One region of the Sphingomonas sp. GW821-FHT10F09 genome, then DNA from elsewhere that is predicted to be linked to it. Evidence: predicted binding sites of a transcription regulator. Region 1 holds the regulator's gene; the other holds the start of a gene.
The links. Region 1 encodes LexA, which represses DNA repair genes until DNA is damaged. Its sites were predicted from a motif close to GTTCCNCNCTTGTTCT; they were not measured.
Positions count from the first base shown of each region.

Region 1 (7,747 bases):
AAGCATGGCTGGAGGCGGAGCGCGACCAGATCGTCCTGTGGGCGCCGGTCGCGTTCGGTGGCGGCATCGCGATCTGGTTCCTGCTGCCCGATGCGCGCGGCTGGCTGGCGGCGATGCTGTCATGCGTCGCCGTCGCGCTCCCTGGTGCGGCGGCCGGTACGGGCGGACGACTGGCGCGAATGCTCGTTGTCGGCGGGCTCCTTTGTGCGGCCGGGATCGCGCTCGTCTGGTGGCGAGCGGACCGGGTCGCGGCGCCGGTCCTCGCGCGGCCGGCCGTCGTCGCCTTCACCGCCACCGTCGAGCGGGTCGAGGCACTGGCCGCCCGCGATCTCGTGAGGCTGACCGTGTTGACCGATACCGGGTCGGGCCTGCCGCGGCGGGTGCGGGTCAATCTGAAAACCGGCGACGTGCCGGCGGGGGCAGGCGAGGCGGCGCGGATCGCCTTGCGCGCCCGGCTGATGCCGCCACCCGCGGCTGCCGTGCCGGGTGCGCATGATTTCGCGCGCGTCGCCTGGTTCGCCGGGATCGGCGCGACCGGCCGTGGCTTCGCACCGGTCACGGTGATCGCTCCCGGCGCGGGGCAGGGCGGGCTGCGGACGCGGCTGACCGCGCATATCACGTCGCGGCTCGACGGCAGCCGCGGCGGCATCGCGGCGGCGCTCGCCACCGGCGACGAGGGCGCGATCGCGCCGGCCGATTCGGAGGCGATGCGCCGCGCCGGCCTCGCCCATCTGCTGTCGGTCAGCGGCCTGCACATCACCGCGGTGGTGGCGGCGACGATGCTGCTCGTCCTGCGGCTGCTGGCGCTGTCACCGTGGCTGGCGATCCGCCTGCGCCTGCCGCTGGTCGCAGCGGCGGCGGGCGCGCTGGCGGCGATCGGCTATACCTTGCTGACCGGCAGTCAGGTGCCGACGATCCGGTCGTGCGTCGCGTCGCTGCTGGTGCTCGTCGCGCTGACGATGGGACGCGAGGCGATGACGCTGCGGCTGGTCGCGGCGGGCGCGATGATCGTGCTGCTCGCCTGGCCCGAGGCGCTGGTCGGCGCGAGTTTCCAGCTGTCCTTCGCCGCGATCGCCGCGATCGTCGTACTGCACGAGCATCCCGTCGTGCAGGACTGGTTCGCGCCGCGGCAAGAGGGGTGGGGGCCGCACCTGTTGCGGGGGCTGGGATCGCTGCTGCTGACCGGGCTGGTGGTCGAGGCGGCGCTGATGCCGACCGCGGTTTATCATTTCCATAAGGCGGGCATGTACGGCGCGGCGGCGAACATCGTGGCGATCCCGCTGACCACCTTCGTGGTCATGCCGCTGGAGGCGGCAGCGTTGTTGTTCGACGCGGTCGGGCTTGGCGCGCCCTTGTGGTGGTTGACCGATCTGGCGCTGCAACTGTTGCTCGGTCTTGCCCATCTGGTGGCGAATGCGCCGGGCGCGTCGGTGGCGCTGCCGTCGATGCCGGTCGCCGCATTCGGGACGATGGTCGCGGGCGGGCTGTGGCTGGCGCTGTGGCGGACACGCGTGCGGTGGTTCGGCTGGCTGCCGCTGGTGGTAGGTGCATCCTGGGCGGTGCTGACCCCCGCGCCCGACCTGCTGGTGACGGGCGACGGGCGGCATCTGGCGGTGCGGGTGGATGGCGGGCTGGCGCTGCTGCGTGATCGGGCCGGGGACTATACGCGCACGATGCTGGCCGAGAATGGCGGGATCGATGGCGAGCCGGCGTTGCTCGCGGATCAGGCGGCGGCGCGCTGTACGCCGGATGCGTGCGCCGTCGATGTGCTTGCGGAAGGGCGGGCGTGGCGGGTGCTGGCGACGCGCAGCGGCTATCCGGTCGCATGGCGGACGTTGGTGGCGGCGTGCCGATCCGCCGACATCGTGGTGAGCGAACGCCACCTGCCAAGGGGATGCGTCCCGCGTTGGCTCAAGCTCGATGCGCCGATGCTGCGCACGACCGGCGGCGTCGCGGTGACGTTTGCCGGTGGCCGGGTGCGTACCGTGCGAGCGCCGGGCGACCGGCATCCCTGGATCGTGCCCGCGACGGTCATGCCGTTGCGGACGGCGCGGTTCGATGGCGGGCGCGAGGTGCGACGCCACGCGCTACAGCGACGCCGCGAGTGATCGGCCGTCGTTGCGAGCGCCGCGAAGCAATCCAGACCCGGGCTCAGGATGTCCTCGTTTCACTTGCGGCGCTCGCGACGACGGTTCGAGAGGCCGAGCTGTGTCCCTGACTATGCTCTCGATGAGGCGCGGTTGGGGGGGCGTCGGACGGTCGCAGGCGACGGTGGACGTGTGTCATTCCGGGGCAGGGGGATCCCGTGGGCGCTACCGCTAAGCTTTGTCCGGTAGGCTGGTGGATATGCGCTTCCGCCTGCCCGGGCGTGACATCGAATGCGAACCTCAGGACGGGTGTAGGGCGACGCATATTGCCCCGACGAAGACAGACCGGACGTCACCCCACCGTCGTCCTTGCGGGCGCGGCGAAGCAATCCAGAGCCGAGCTCAGGACGTCCGGGATTGCTTTGCGGCGCTCGCGATGATGGTTCGAGAGACCCAGCTGTGTGCCTGAGTGTGCTCTCGATGAGGCGCGGTGGGGGCGTCGGACGGTCGCAGGCGACGGTAAACGTGCGTCATTCGGGGGGGCAGGGGGATCTTCTGGGGCGCTACCGGTTCCGCTATATCCGGTGGCTGGTGGGTATGCGCTCCCGCCAGCCTGAGCGTGACGCTGAGGGTTACGGAGAGCGATCCATGCTATCGAATGCGAATCTCAGCACGGGTGTAAGGTAACGCGTATTACACCGACGGGGACAGACCGGACGTCACACATCGTCGTCTTTGCGAGCGCAGCGAAGCAACCCAGAGGCGGATCGGGACGCCGTGGATCGCTTAGCTGCACTCGCAATGACGATTCGCTGCCTGCGGGGCATCCTTGAGTATGGTCGCGATCCGGCGGATATGCGGTGGGTCGCGGCTATGATACGGGACAGACGATGAAGCATCTCGCCATTCTCGCCGCCGCACTGGCGAGCCTTTCGGTCGCAGCGCCGGCCGGGGCGCAGGATGCCGCGCAGCGGCGGCTGTGGAATGCGCCCGCTGCGCCGTTCCGTATCGTCGGCAACGTTTTTTATGTCGGGACGGCGGGGCTGTCGTCGTTCCTGATCGCCGATCCCGCCGGGCTGGTGCTGATCGACGGGGCGTTACCGGAGAGTGCGCCGCTCATCGCCGCGAACATCCGGCGCCTCGGTTTCCGGCTGCACGATATCCGTTACCTGCTCAACAACCATAGCCATGTCGATCATGCCGGCGGCCTCGCCGCGCTTCAGCGGGCGAGCGGGGCACGGGTCGTGGTGAGCGCGGGCGATCGTGCCGACCTGATCGCGGGGCGCACCATCGACCGAACGGACATCAGCGGCTTTCCGCCGGTGCGTCCGTCGATGACGATCCCCGACGGCGCGACGATCGCCGTCGGCAAAACGCGCCTCGTCGCGCATCTGACCCCGGGACATACCGACGGCGCAACCACCTGGAGCCTGCGCACCAGCGAGCGAGGCAAGCCGCTCGACGTGCTGTTCGTGTCGAGCCTCAGCGTCGCCGGCCGGCGGCTCGTCACCCGCCCCGACCCTGCCGACCCGGTCCCCGGCAGGCCGCCGCACGATACCGCAGCGGTCGCGCAGTTCCGCGGCACGTTCCGCCGGCTCGCCACGATGCATGCCGACGTGGTGCTGAGCTATCATGCCGAGCTGTTCGACCTCGCGGCAAGGCGCGAGGCGCAGCGGGCGGGCAATCCGACGAGCTTCGTCGATCGCACCGCCCTGCCGCGAATGGTCGCCGACGCCCGCACCTCCTTCGAACGCGCGCTGGCGGAGCAGCGCCGTTCGCCTCAATCGTAGCGGCGGAGGATACCCGACAACCGGCCCTGCACCCGAACGTGCGACGGGACGTAGCGCTGCGGCTCGTAGGAGCGGTTGGCCGGGTCAAGCCGGATCATCGCGCCCTCGCGGCGGAAGTATTTGAGCGTCGCCTCGGCATCGTCGATCAGCGCGACGACGATCTCGCCGTCCCGCGCCACCTCGGTCCGCCGGATCAACGCGTAATCGCCATCGAGGATGCCGGCCTCGACCATCGAATCGCCCGACACTTCTAGCGCATAATGTTCGCCCGAGCCGAGCAATGCCGCTGGCACGGCGAGCATCGAGCTGCCCTCGAACGCCTCGATCGGCACGCCCGCGGCGATCCGGCCGTGCAACGGGATCTCGATCACGTCATTGGCGGGCGAGGCGGCCGCGCGGACGTTGCCGGCCTTCGTCGGCGACGGCGTCGGTACGGGGGGCGCGACCTTGCGCTCCGACCGCTCCGGCATCCGCAGCACTTCGAGTGCGCGGGCGCGGTTGGGCAGGCGACGGATGAAGTGGCGTTCCTCCAGCGCGCTGATGAGGCGATGGACGCCGGATTTCGACTTGAGGTCGAGCGCTTCCTTCATCTCCTCGAACGAGGGGGAGATGCCGGTTTCTTCCAACCGGTCGTTGATGAAGCAAACGAGCTCGTGCTGCTTGCGCGTGAGCATAGGCGGTCTTCCCCGTCAGAACAGACGCGGAACTTCTAGGGAACGAAACTGCTCTCGTCAAGCGATGACGAGGATTTCCGCCGAGTCGCCCGCCCGCGCCGGCGGCGCATCGACGGGACGCACGATCAGGCAATGCGAGCGCGCCAGCGTCAGCAGCATCGAACTGTCCTGAATGGTCGAGGCGAAGGCCCGCCCGTCGCGCAGTTCTGCACGCAGATAGTCGGTGCGGGGGCCGTTGGCGGGCAGGTCCTCGCCGAGGATCGCGTGGGTGGTGCGCGGATGGGGATCGGCCGCCCCGCCGAGATGCGCGATCAGCGGCCGCACGAACAGAGTCGCGGTGACGAAGGCGGAGACAGGGTTACCGGGCAGGCCGAGCACGCTGGTGCGGCCGATCCGCCCGGCCATCATCGGCTTGCCGGGCCGCAATGCGATCCGCCAGAAATCGATCGATCCGCCGGCGGCCTCGAGTGCCGGGCGGACGAGGTCGTGGTCGCCGACCGAGGCGCCGCCGGTGGTGACCAGCAGGTCAGCGTCGACTGCGGCGAAGGCGTCACGCAACGTGTCGAGGTGGTCGGGCAATATGCCGAGGTCGATCAGCTCAACCGGCAGATCGGCGAGCATCGCGGCGAGCATCGCGCGATTCGATTCGGGCAGGGCGGCGGGATCGTGCGCGCGCCCCGGTTCGACCAGTTCGTCCCCGGTCGCGCAGATCGCGACGCGGACGCGGCGATTTACCGCCAGCGTGCCGACGCCCCCGGTCGCGGCGACCGCGATCCGGGCGGGGGTAAGTCGCTCGCCGCGGGCGATCAGAGGATCGCCCTGCGTGAAGTCCAGCCCGCGCCGCCGGGTGTTGCGTCCGCGAGCCGGCGGGCCTTCGCCGGTCAGGCAAATCGCGGTGCCGTCGGCGGCAACCTCTTCCTGGATCATCACCGTGTCGGCACCGGCGGGCATCGCGGCGCCGGTGAAGATGCGCACGGTCTGGCCCGGCTCGATCCTGCCGGCAAAGGCGCGTCCGGCGGCACTCTCGCCGATCAGCGTCCAGGGGCCGGGCAGATCGGCATGGCGGATTGCATAGCCATCCATCGCCGACAGGTCGGTCGCTGGCTGCGTGCGGCGGGCGTGGATGTCGGCGGCGGCCCAGCGCCCCCGCGCGTCCGCGAGCGCGACGTCCTCCGCGGCGACCGGCCCGGCGAGCGCGAGCAGGCGGGCAAGTGCGTCGGCGATCGGCAGCAGCGTCATGCGCGCCAGTCGCCGGATTTGCCCCCGGCCTTCTCCAACAGGCGGATGCCGGTGATCGTCATGCCGCGGTCCATCGCCTTAGCCATGTCGTAGATCGTCAGCAGCGCGACCGAGACCGCGGTCAGCGCCTCCATCTCGACCCCCGTCTTGCCGTCGGTAGCGGTCAGCGCGGTGGCGGTGACGCCGGTGTCGTCGAGCACAAGGTCGAGCGTCACGCGGGTAAGGGGCAGGGGGTGGCAGAGCGGGATGAGGTCCGCGGTCTTTTTCGCCGCCATGATCCCGGCGACGCGCGCGACGGCGATCACGTCGCCCTTTTTCGCGCTGCCCTCGCGGATCGCCTGCAGCGCGTCGGCGGCGATGGCGATATGGCCGATGGCGACCGCGCGACGGCTGGTCACCGCCTTGTCGCCGACATCGACCATATGCGCGGCGCCCTCGGCATCGAGATGGGTAAGGCGGCTCATGCGGCCGGCGCGATCAGTGCCCGGGTCGCTGCCTCGATGTCCGGCTGGCGCATCAGTGCCTCGCCGATCAGGAAACAGCGGACGCCGTGCGCGGCCATCGCGTCGAGGTCGGCACGCGTCTCGAGGCCGCTTTCGGCGACGAACGTGCACCCCTTGGGCGCCTTGCCGACGAGTTCGTAGGTGCGCGCGAAATCGACGCTGAAATCGCGCAGGTCACGGTTGTTGACGCCGATCAGCCGTGAATTGAGCTTCAGCGCACGGTCGAGTTCGTGCGCGTCGTGCACCTCGACCAACACGTCCATGCCGCAATCCGTCGCCGACGCCTCGATCTCGGCCATCTGGTTGTCGTCCAGCGCGGCCACGATGATGAGGATGGCGTCGGCGCCGATCGCGCGGCTTTCGGTCGCCTGCCACGGATCGACCATGAAATCCTTGCGGATCACCGGCAGGTCGCAGGCGGCGCGCGCCGCGATCAGATAGTCGTCATGGCCCCGGAACCATTGTTCGTCGGTCAGCACTGACAGGCACGCCGCGCCGCCCGCCTGATAGGCGCGGGCATGCGTCGGCGGATCAAAATCCTCGCGGATCAGGCCCTTGGACGGGCTTGCCTGCTTGATTTCGGCGATCAGGGCGTGGCCGGGCTTCGCGTCCAGCGCGGCGCGGAAGCCGCGTGGCCGGGTGACGGCGGCGATGCGCGCGTCGAGGTCGGCGAGGCTGGTCGTCGCCTTGCGCGCGGCGACCTCGGCCCGCTTGGTTTCGATGATACGGGACAGGATGGTCATCGATAGGCAATCCAGCGATCGAGCAGTGCGGCCGCGGCACCGTCGTCGATCGCGGTGGCGGCGGCGATCGCGCCTGCGGAGAGGGAGGGGCTGTGCGCCGCGACGACCAGCGCCGCGGCGGCGTTGAGCAGGACGGCGTCGCGATAGGCGCCGCGTTCGCCGTCGAGCAGGCGGCGCAGCGCAGCGGCGTTATAAGCGGGGTCGCCGCCCCGAATCGCGGCGAGCGGGTGACGCGGCAGGCCGGCGTCGTCCGGCATGATGCGGCGCGGCAGGTCGGCGCTGCCGACGTTGACCGCGAGGCTGGGACCGGCGGTGGAGAGTTCGTCGAGCCCTTCCTCGCCGGAGATAACCGCGGCGCGTTCGGTGCCCAGCTGTTCCAGCGCCTCGGCATAGAGGCCGGCGTAATCGGGGCGTGCGATGCCGATCAGCTGGCGGGTGACGCGGGCAGGATTGGCGAGCGGACCCATCAGGTTGAAGATCGTGCGCTTGCCGATGCGGCGGCGGATCGGGGTGATCCGCTTCATCACCGGATGATGGTTGGCCGCGAAGAGGAAGGCGATGCCGAGGTCGGCGAGGCTCCCCTCCGCGGTCGCGCCGGCGACCTCCATGTCGAGGCCGATCGCCTCCAGCGTGTCCGCCGCGCCCGCCTTGGAACTGGCGGCGCGGTTGCCGTGCTTGGCGACGGGCACGCCGCAGGCCGCGACGACCAGC
Region 1 covers NZ_JBXASI010000001.1:1,082,891-1,090,637, forward strand. The annotation lists gene AC1RTO_RS05145 (ComEC/Rec2 family competence protein) at 1-2,108, shown strand, start outside; gene bla (subclass B3 metallo-beta-lactamase) at 2,978-3,877, shown strand; gene lexA (transcriptional repressor LexA) at 3,868-4,551, opposite strand; gene AC1RTO_RS05160 (molybdopterin molybdotransferase MoeA) at 4,609-5,790, opposite strand; gene moaC (cyclic pyranopterin monophosphate synthase MoaC) at 5,787-6,254, opposite strand; gene trpC (indole-3-glycerol phosphate synthase TrpC) at 6,251-7,036, opposite strand; gene trpD (anthranilate phosphoribosyltransferase) at 7,033-7,747, opposite strand, start outside.

Region 2 (7,747 bases), on a different contig from region 1:
ACGCCGCGGATTGGCTGCACCGCGCGATCAGCGTTGTCGGTCTCCAGTAGGCAAAGAGATCGGCCGATCCGCCCGGCATCGCTGAGTGGAGCATGTTTTGCCCTCCTGAACGAGCGACCGAAGTTGGGCGGCGGGGAACAAGCCGCGAATGACCGCATTTGGGTCTTCACCCCGAGCGGGAAGGGGGCGCGTAAGCCCATAAACTGGACAATTCCAGGAGGTGACTCTTCGCCAACCGCCTCTTGTTCATCCGCGCAGACTGGCAATGCGACGACAGAATGATCTCGCCGAGTGAACGTGGCGCCCGCCCTTCACGCCTGACGGCATCATCACGCCCCCCATTCCGGGCCGTCCTCGTCCGGACAGAATGCATGCGGGTCGTACGGCTCCGATCGCCGCTGTGGCCGTGGTGGCCGCGGGGGGTGAAGGCGGCTTGTCCAACGGCGGCGGCAACGTCGGCGCGCCACCCCCAAACCGAACCCGGATGAATGCCGACCCGCCATCGAGCGCCTGAAAGATCGCCTCGACATCCTCACCGCGGGACATACGCCCGCCGATGTACGGCGCCCTCTCGGCCTTGATGTAGCCAAGTTGCACGCCACGCGGGCTCATCACCGCGATAGCGTTGCTATCGTGCTTGTTTTTCGGCTCAGGGATCAACTCGATCGGCTCGCCGGGCAGCGTCATCATCGCTTCGGATCGGCGATTGCTGCCGTCCGCGTTCGGGAAGTCGATCCCAACGACGGCAAGGGTAAGTTCCTGCATGCCAACGATCTATGATCTTGCAAACGTTAGCATAAGGCATAAATTCAATCGATGGCTGCCTTCGATGACACCTTCGATCCCGACCTTGGTGCGGCCTGCAATCGGTTAGCGGCGTTCGTCGAACCGCTGCCTGAAGGCGCAGTGATCGATCCGGCGTCGCAGCTGACTGAGCGCGATCTCGCAATGATCCTACGTCGGCTATACGACACGCGGCAGGCTGCACAGGTCGACCGTGGCGAACAGAGCGCGTCGCGGCCCCCAGCTCGTGCTTCGGTGCCACTCACCGCCAAGAGCTAGGTCCAGCTCATCTCCTGCGAACGGCTGATCCGCGCGAACCGTGGACCATCCGTATCTTGGGATTCAGATCGGCTTGGCGCCGGGCGTGCCGCACTTGGCGAACTTCCCATTGGCGGCCTTGCACCGCGTCGCTTTCATCGGCGCCTTGGGCGGGCATTTGATGAACTTGCCTTTCGCGTCCTTGCACGGTGCGGCAATCGACGGTGTGGCGGTCGCCAGCAGGCCCACGCTGGCCGCGGCGAATAGAAGTTTGCGCATCGACATCCTCCCGCCCGGAGATCGGGCTGATCAATGCTGCGTTTCCGTCTGCACCACGTCAAATGACGATCACGTCATGTCCGAAACGGGTGAGCTCGTATTGATCGATCCCCTCGATGCGTTCGATAGGATTTTAGAATTGGAGGCTGATGCGCAATATTGGCAAACGCTGACTGCCACCATTCCGGTGGCCGGCACCCCGCCCGTTTCTTTGACCATCGTGCGGGGTGCTGCAGTCCCAATACCTCTCGTCGTCAACTGGCGCGGGCTCTCCCGAGCAACGTCTGAGCTATCTCTTGTTCCGTAGCGACGTGCTCTTCAATGACACATTGCAGATCGAGTCCGCTGATGCCGTACTCTGCCTTTATTGCAGCGTGTGCGATGTTCAGGCCATCCATGGATTCGGACGCCACGGTCCCGTCGATCCTGTGTGGATAGCGCTCGTGGTATTGATATTTGCCAGTCGTCGCGACCACCCGACCTATCGAGTCGATAATTGAAGCGACCGCGTTGCCCGCCGCGCGGTTCACGACTTTCATCATGCCGGCGACTTGGCCCTCAAAGTCGTACTCCAGATAACACGCCCCGATTGTAGCTCCGTCCATGCGGACCGGCGCTACATATACCAGCACCTTTCTGTCGTTCGACCAGGGGTTTTTCCAGACTTCATCGGTCATCCAGTCGACCTGCGGTGGCGCAGCCATGACCCGCTGATACTGCACATAGCCCTTGAAGTTCACGGCTCGGACGGCAGCATTGTCATGCGCGCACACCGCGACGTCACCTTCGGCATCCACGACAAAGGCGTTCAGGAAATATGGGGAACACTGCAGGAGCGCGCGCAATCGGCTCAAAGCTCTTGCCTCGGCTCGTTCCGACGCGTGATTGAGCATCAAGGCCTCGGACACGCAATAGTCTGTGGCTAGCATCCTTATGTCGATTGAGCGGTCGTATAAGGTGCGGGCGAGGGTATCAGCAATAGATTGTGCGAGATCGGCGAGCCGGCCACCTTCGATGTCGCGGGCAAGCTCGTCTGCAATGATGGTTCCATGTTGAAGGTAAGCGAGCACTTCATCACGGAAACTTGAAGCAGATGTCTTCGCCAGCCCAGCAAGATTTTTTACTTCCTGCGCCACGACAGAAAAGCCCCTGCCGGCATCGCCGGCGCGCGCCGCCTCGATCGTCGCATTCAGCGCCAGTAGGTTTGTCTGTCCGGCAATCGTTTCCGCTTTGGTCGCATGAGCCGTCACTTCGTTGCTCAGCGATTGTAACAAAGAGCGAATACGACGCGGCATGACCAACTTTCCGACAGGTCCATTCTGATACCGTCTAGGTGGTTAAGCGACGGTTATCTATCCGCTGCACCGCCATCCCAATGGCGGGGGCACGTGTACCACGGTTCCGGTAAAGGCCCTTTAGCTTCAGCGAGAGCGGCAGCGCATTCACAGCTACAAATTCGATCATGCGACGAACCGCGTCAGATTCCGTGTTCCTCTTTCGTTCTTGGGAGCGTTACAATGCGCGCGACCGAGGGAATCGAGATGAACACGTTGCGGCTGCACGAAATTCCGTACGAACTGGTGCCGCGCGAGGTGCCGTTCTTCCTGTGCCGCACGCCTGCCGGCTTTCCGTCGCCTGCCCAGGACGACATGGAAGAGCCGATCGACCTCGGCGCCTGGTTGGTGGAACATCCTGCCGCCAGCTACATCATGCGGGTGGATGGTCAGTCGATGGCGGGCGCCGGGATTAACGACGGTGACCTCATCGTCGTGAACCGCGCGAAGACGCCGCGATCTGGTGCCATCGTCGTGGCGCTGGTGCATGGCGACCGCACGCTGAAGCGCCTGCGCCACATGGACGGTCGGCACTGGCTGATTCCTGAGGCAGAGGGCTATTCGCACATCCTGGTCGATGAGCATGTCGAGATCTGGGGCGTCGTGGTGGGTGTCGCCCGCAAGATGGCATGACTACGCCGATCGCGCTGATCGACTGCAACAACTACTATGTCTCCTGCGAGCGGGCGTTCGACGCCAGCCTTGTCGGTGTGCCGGTGATCGTTCTTTCCAATAACGACGGCTGCGCCATAGCTCGATCGGCCGAGGCGAAGGCGCTGGGCATCAAGATGGGTGATCCGATCCATCATCTGCGCGACAAGGTGAAGGCGCACCATATCCGGGTCCTGTCGTCGAACTACACGCTCTATGGCGACATGCAGCGTCGGGTGATCGCCGCCTGCGAGGCGTTCGCCCGCGACTTCGAGATCTATTCGATCGACGAGACCTTCCTCGACCTCGCCGGCTTCGAGGATCGCGATCTTGTCGCACATGCCCACGAGATGCGGGATCAGGTTCGCCGATGGACGACGATTCCGACGTGTGTGGGCATAGCGAACACCAAGACGCTGGCGAAATTGGCCAACGCGGCTGCCAAGACGAGCCCCGGCTTCAACGGGGTGGCTGATCTCCGCGACGACGGCGTCCGGCATGAGGTGATGCATGCCTTCCCGGTCGGGGATGTCTGGGGCGTTGGCGGTGCCACGGCCCGCAAGCTGACGGACCTCGGCATCACCACTGCCGGGACACTCCGCGACATGCCGATGAAGCAGGCGCGCGCGGTTGGCACAGTTGTGCTCGAACGTCTTGTCGCCGAGCTGCGCGGTGTCCCGTCGGCCGCCGTCGAGATGGTCGCGCCCCAGCGCAAGGGCATGGCCGTGACGCGGTCCTTCGGGACACCGGTGACCACGTTCGACGGGCTGATGGGCGCGCTCAGCCAATATGCCCTGCGCGCTGGCGAGAAGTTGCGGGAGCATGGCCTCGTCGCCGCCAGGCTAACCGCCTTCTTCCACACCAACCGTCACAAGCCCGACCGGCCGCAATACGCAGGATCGCGCACGGTGACCCTGCACCCGATGACGAATGACAGCCTTGAGCTGATCGCCGCCGCCCGTCGTGGCGCTGAACGGGCGTGGCGAGACGGTTACGCGTACACGAAGGCGGGCATTATGCTCGACGACCTTGTCGCCGCGGACATGCGACCACGAACGTTGTTCGAGGACGACACGGGCAAGCGCGATCGGTTGATGAGCGCCCTGGACGAGATCAACGGCAGGTTCGGTAAGTGGACCGCTGTGACGGCATCGCAGGGATTCAGGCGCGAATGGAAGCTGCGCTCGGAGAACCGCTCGCCGGCATGGACGACCAGCATTGCCGAGGTGCCGACGGTGAAGGCATCGAGCTGAACTCTGCCCACCCTTGGTCTACGCGCCCTCGATTACCGCAGCAGCGTCGATAATGACCTCAGGGAATGCACAGATCGCCGCAGGATCACAGATCGGCGGCCCGTTGCTCACACGGCGTCAACCTCTCCTCGACCAACGATACACCCATCGCAAGCAGCCATGTTGGCGAAGGGAGAAGCACGATGGCATTCTACGTCGCTATGTCCGGTTTTATTGCTGCCAACCTGACGGTGATCGGCGCCGAAATGCGCAACATGCGCGATGCGCGCAAAAGCCCAGCCCGCAACAGGTAGCACCAGACGCTGTTTGGCCGGTCGACTCTGACAGGCAGGTCAGGAATACTCACCAAACGAATCGATGATCGCAGGGGGCGGTTGTGCTGAACTTGATGGTGGCCGCGACCGCGGCGATTTTCGTCACGGTGGCAATCGCTGAAGAAGCTGACGCCCGCCGGGGCCGCGGAGGCGGCTACAGCCGAAACTATGGTTCGACAAAAGCCCGTCGCATCCGGTCGGGCGCGAGCTATGCCTACGCCGGAGGGGGCGGTGGTGCCTCCTACTATGCCAATTGCGCTGCGGCGCGGGCCGCCGGCGCTGCGCCGGTGCGATCGGGGCAGCCTGGCTATTCTCGCAAGCTCGATCGGGATGGCGATGGGGTCGGGTGCGAGTAGTCGGCGCTCGACGTTTTCGCCGGGCCTCCGCATAAGCTCCCCATGACGAACGGCGAACCGACTCAAGAATCGGATAACATTGAATATCTGCGCCAGCGAGAAGCGGATGAGCGAGCCGCCGCCGAAGACGCCGCCTGCATGGCGCGTACCGCGCATGAGGACTTGGCAGACGGATATGCCGACCGTGCCGAGGCAGAGCGGCAGGCGGAGGCGCAAGCAAACGCCGAGCGCACAAGGCTGTTGACCGAGATCGACAAGGTAGGCCGGGCATGAGCAAGGACAACGAGATCGGCACGATCGAGCGGGCATTCCAACTCGCTCGGTCCGGCGCGTGCCATTCCGTCGCGGACATTCGCACGCAACTCACTGCCGAAGGGCACGACGGTGTCCATGGTCATCTGAATGGCTCGACTATCCAACGTCAGCTGAAGGACGCTTTGGCCGCACGGGGACTGACATCCTCCGCAGATGAGGATGACGAGATCGATGCCTGATGTGTAACCGTGCCCGCCTGTCGAGTGAACCAGAGACGCTGTTCGAGCGCTTCGGCGCCAGCTGGGCTCAGGACGTGGTCCGGCCAAACAAGGACCCGGTCGAGCTGTTCCCGAAGAGCAAGGCGTTCATCGTTCGGGATGAGAACGGTCGGCGTGCTGTCGACCTCATGCTGTGGGACGTGCTCGGCGGTGGCGCGGCCTGGCCGATGACCAACGTCCGCAACCTGAGCCTGCCCCAGTGGCGGCGACTGGCTGCCGAACCGCACAATCGGTGCCTCGTGCCGCTGACCGAGTTCTGCGAGTGGACGCCCGACAAGCACAAGGTTGGTGATGGCCCGCCCATCAAAGGCGAGATGTGGTTCGACGTGCCGGATCAGCCGGTATTCGCTGTCGCGGGGTTCTGGCAGCAGACTGTGAAGGGGGCGGGGTTCACGATGGTCACCTGTAACCCGAACGAGCTTGTCACGCCGATCCATCCGAAGGCGATGATCGCCATCCTGCACGAGGCGGATTGGGATCGATGGCTCCGCGGCAGCTACGACGACGTGGTGGCGCTCCAGCAGCCTTACCCGGCCGACAAAATGACGGTGCGCGGCCCGGTGTTTCCGACGAGAACGGCTAGCGACTGATAATGGTCGCCCTGCCGGCGGGAGTGACGAGCAACCGGGCAGAGCGTTGTTCGACCATGACCATGCCGGCAGTGGCGAGCAACGGGCATGCCATGACGGATCGGGTCGGGAATCCCACCTTGGTACGTCAGCCAAGAGGTAGAGTTTCGGGCAAGGCCATCCGCACAGCTTTGGCCGCGGCACGCGGCTGCGAAAGCGCAAGTACTGGCCGGTACGATGGTGCAAGAATAGGGCGTAACTCAGCGATAGTTCAATGCTGGTGGCCTGCGGATCAACTTACAGGCCCAGCGCATTCATTCGGGCTAACGGCTAACTCAGCTTAATTTGATGTCTGCTCACGCCCACAGCACGAAGCCGCTGCGCGGCATTGGTGTCGGCGGTGAGATATCGCTGCCGCGCTGAGGTTTGGCTGCGCGGCGACAGCGGCACGCCGACGTTCTCGCGATCAGCCTGACACGGCGTCCTTGGCCTTTTCCGCTAGCTTGCTCAGCAGACCTTTCTCCGCCTCCTCGGCCTCCTCTTTGGTCCGGAACGCGGCGCCTTCTGGCTCTGCGGGTGGGGCGTAAACCGAGTAAAGCTTGAGCGCCGACGAGCCCTTGTTGACGATGTTGTGCTCAGCGCCCTTAGGAACAACCACGAGGTGGTTGGGACCGGCCTTGGTATGGCTGCCGTCGATCGTCACCTGCGCTTCGCCCTCGACGATGAAGGTAGTCTGGTCGGCAGAATGAGTCTCCATGCCGATCTCCTCGCCGGCGGGGATACTCATCAGAACGATTTGGACCTTGGCGTCGCGGTACACTTCCTTTTGCCAAGCTCGTTCTTGGTGGTCAGCTGAATCATGTCCTTGTTGAATATCGTCACGGCGATTCCTCTCGCTTGGGCGGCGTCAACGATGGCGGTGGGGAGGAGAGGCATTGAACCATCGATGCAATTGCACCGCTGAACAAGCGTCTGCTTCCGGGCAGCGCAGTCAGCCGCCTGGACGGCGACTTGTGGGTCGTCGCCGTCTCAAACTGACGAGCAAGACCGATCCGTCGTTTGCCCTGTTAGCATATCGGCGCGGCATCCCGGAGCAAGCCGTTTCAACTTCTTGCGGCGGTCCCGTTTTTCCATCTCCGACGGGCCGTTTCGGGAAAATACAATCGGGAAAAGGTTTTGGGAAAACGGCTGGATCGGGAGGCATCTGGAGCCCGAGCTCGCCGATGCTGTCCCTCTAAACCTTCCCAAACGGGAAAGTCGATCAGCGTCGCGTGCGCGAAGTACCAGTCACCATTCTGCCTCAAAGAACGCACACTCATGATCCTGCGTGCTGGTGGTGGCACCAAGCAGACGGTCAGCCAAGTCGAGAGGCGTACATGCGAAACAACGGCAAATCGGTGCTACTTTCGATCCTCGC
Region 2 covers NZ_JBXASI010000002.1:476,511-484,257, forward strand. The annotation lists gene AC1RTO_RS10310 (SDR family oxidoreductase) at 1-50, shown strand, start outside; gene AC1RTO_RS10315 (HIRAN domain-containing protein) at 247-765, opposite strand; gene AC1RTO_RS10320 (hypothetical protein) at 817-1,062, shown strand; gene AC1RTO_RS10325 (hypothetical protein) at 1,126-1,326, opposite strand; gene AC1RTO_RS10330 (cache domain-containing protein) at 1,575-2,615, opposite strand; gene AC1RTO_RS10335 (LexA family protein) at 2,838-3,287, shown strand; gene AC1RTO_RS10340 (Y-family DNA polymerase) at 3,284-4,558, shown strand; gene AC1RTO_RS10345 (excalibur calcium-binding domain-containing protein) at 4,947-5,228, shown strand; gene AC1RTO_RS10350 (hypothetical protein) at 5,271-5,501, shown strand; gene AC1RTO_RS10355 (hypothetical protein) at 5,498-5,722, shown strand; gene AC1RTO_RS10360 (SOS response-associated peptidase family protein) at 5,722-6,351, shown strand; gene AC1RTO_RS10365 (cupin domain-containing protein) at 6,797-7,117, opposite strand.
Region 2: the regulator LexA is predicted to act here: its motif matches at 2,809-2,824, upstream of AC1RTO_RS10335 (LexA family protein).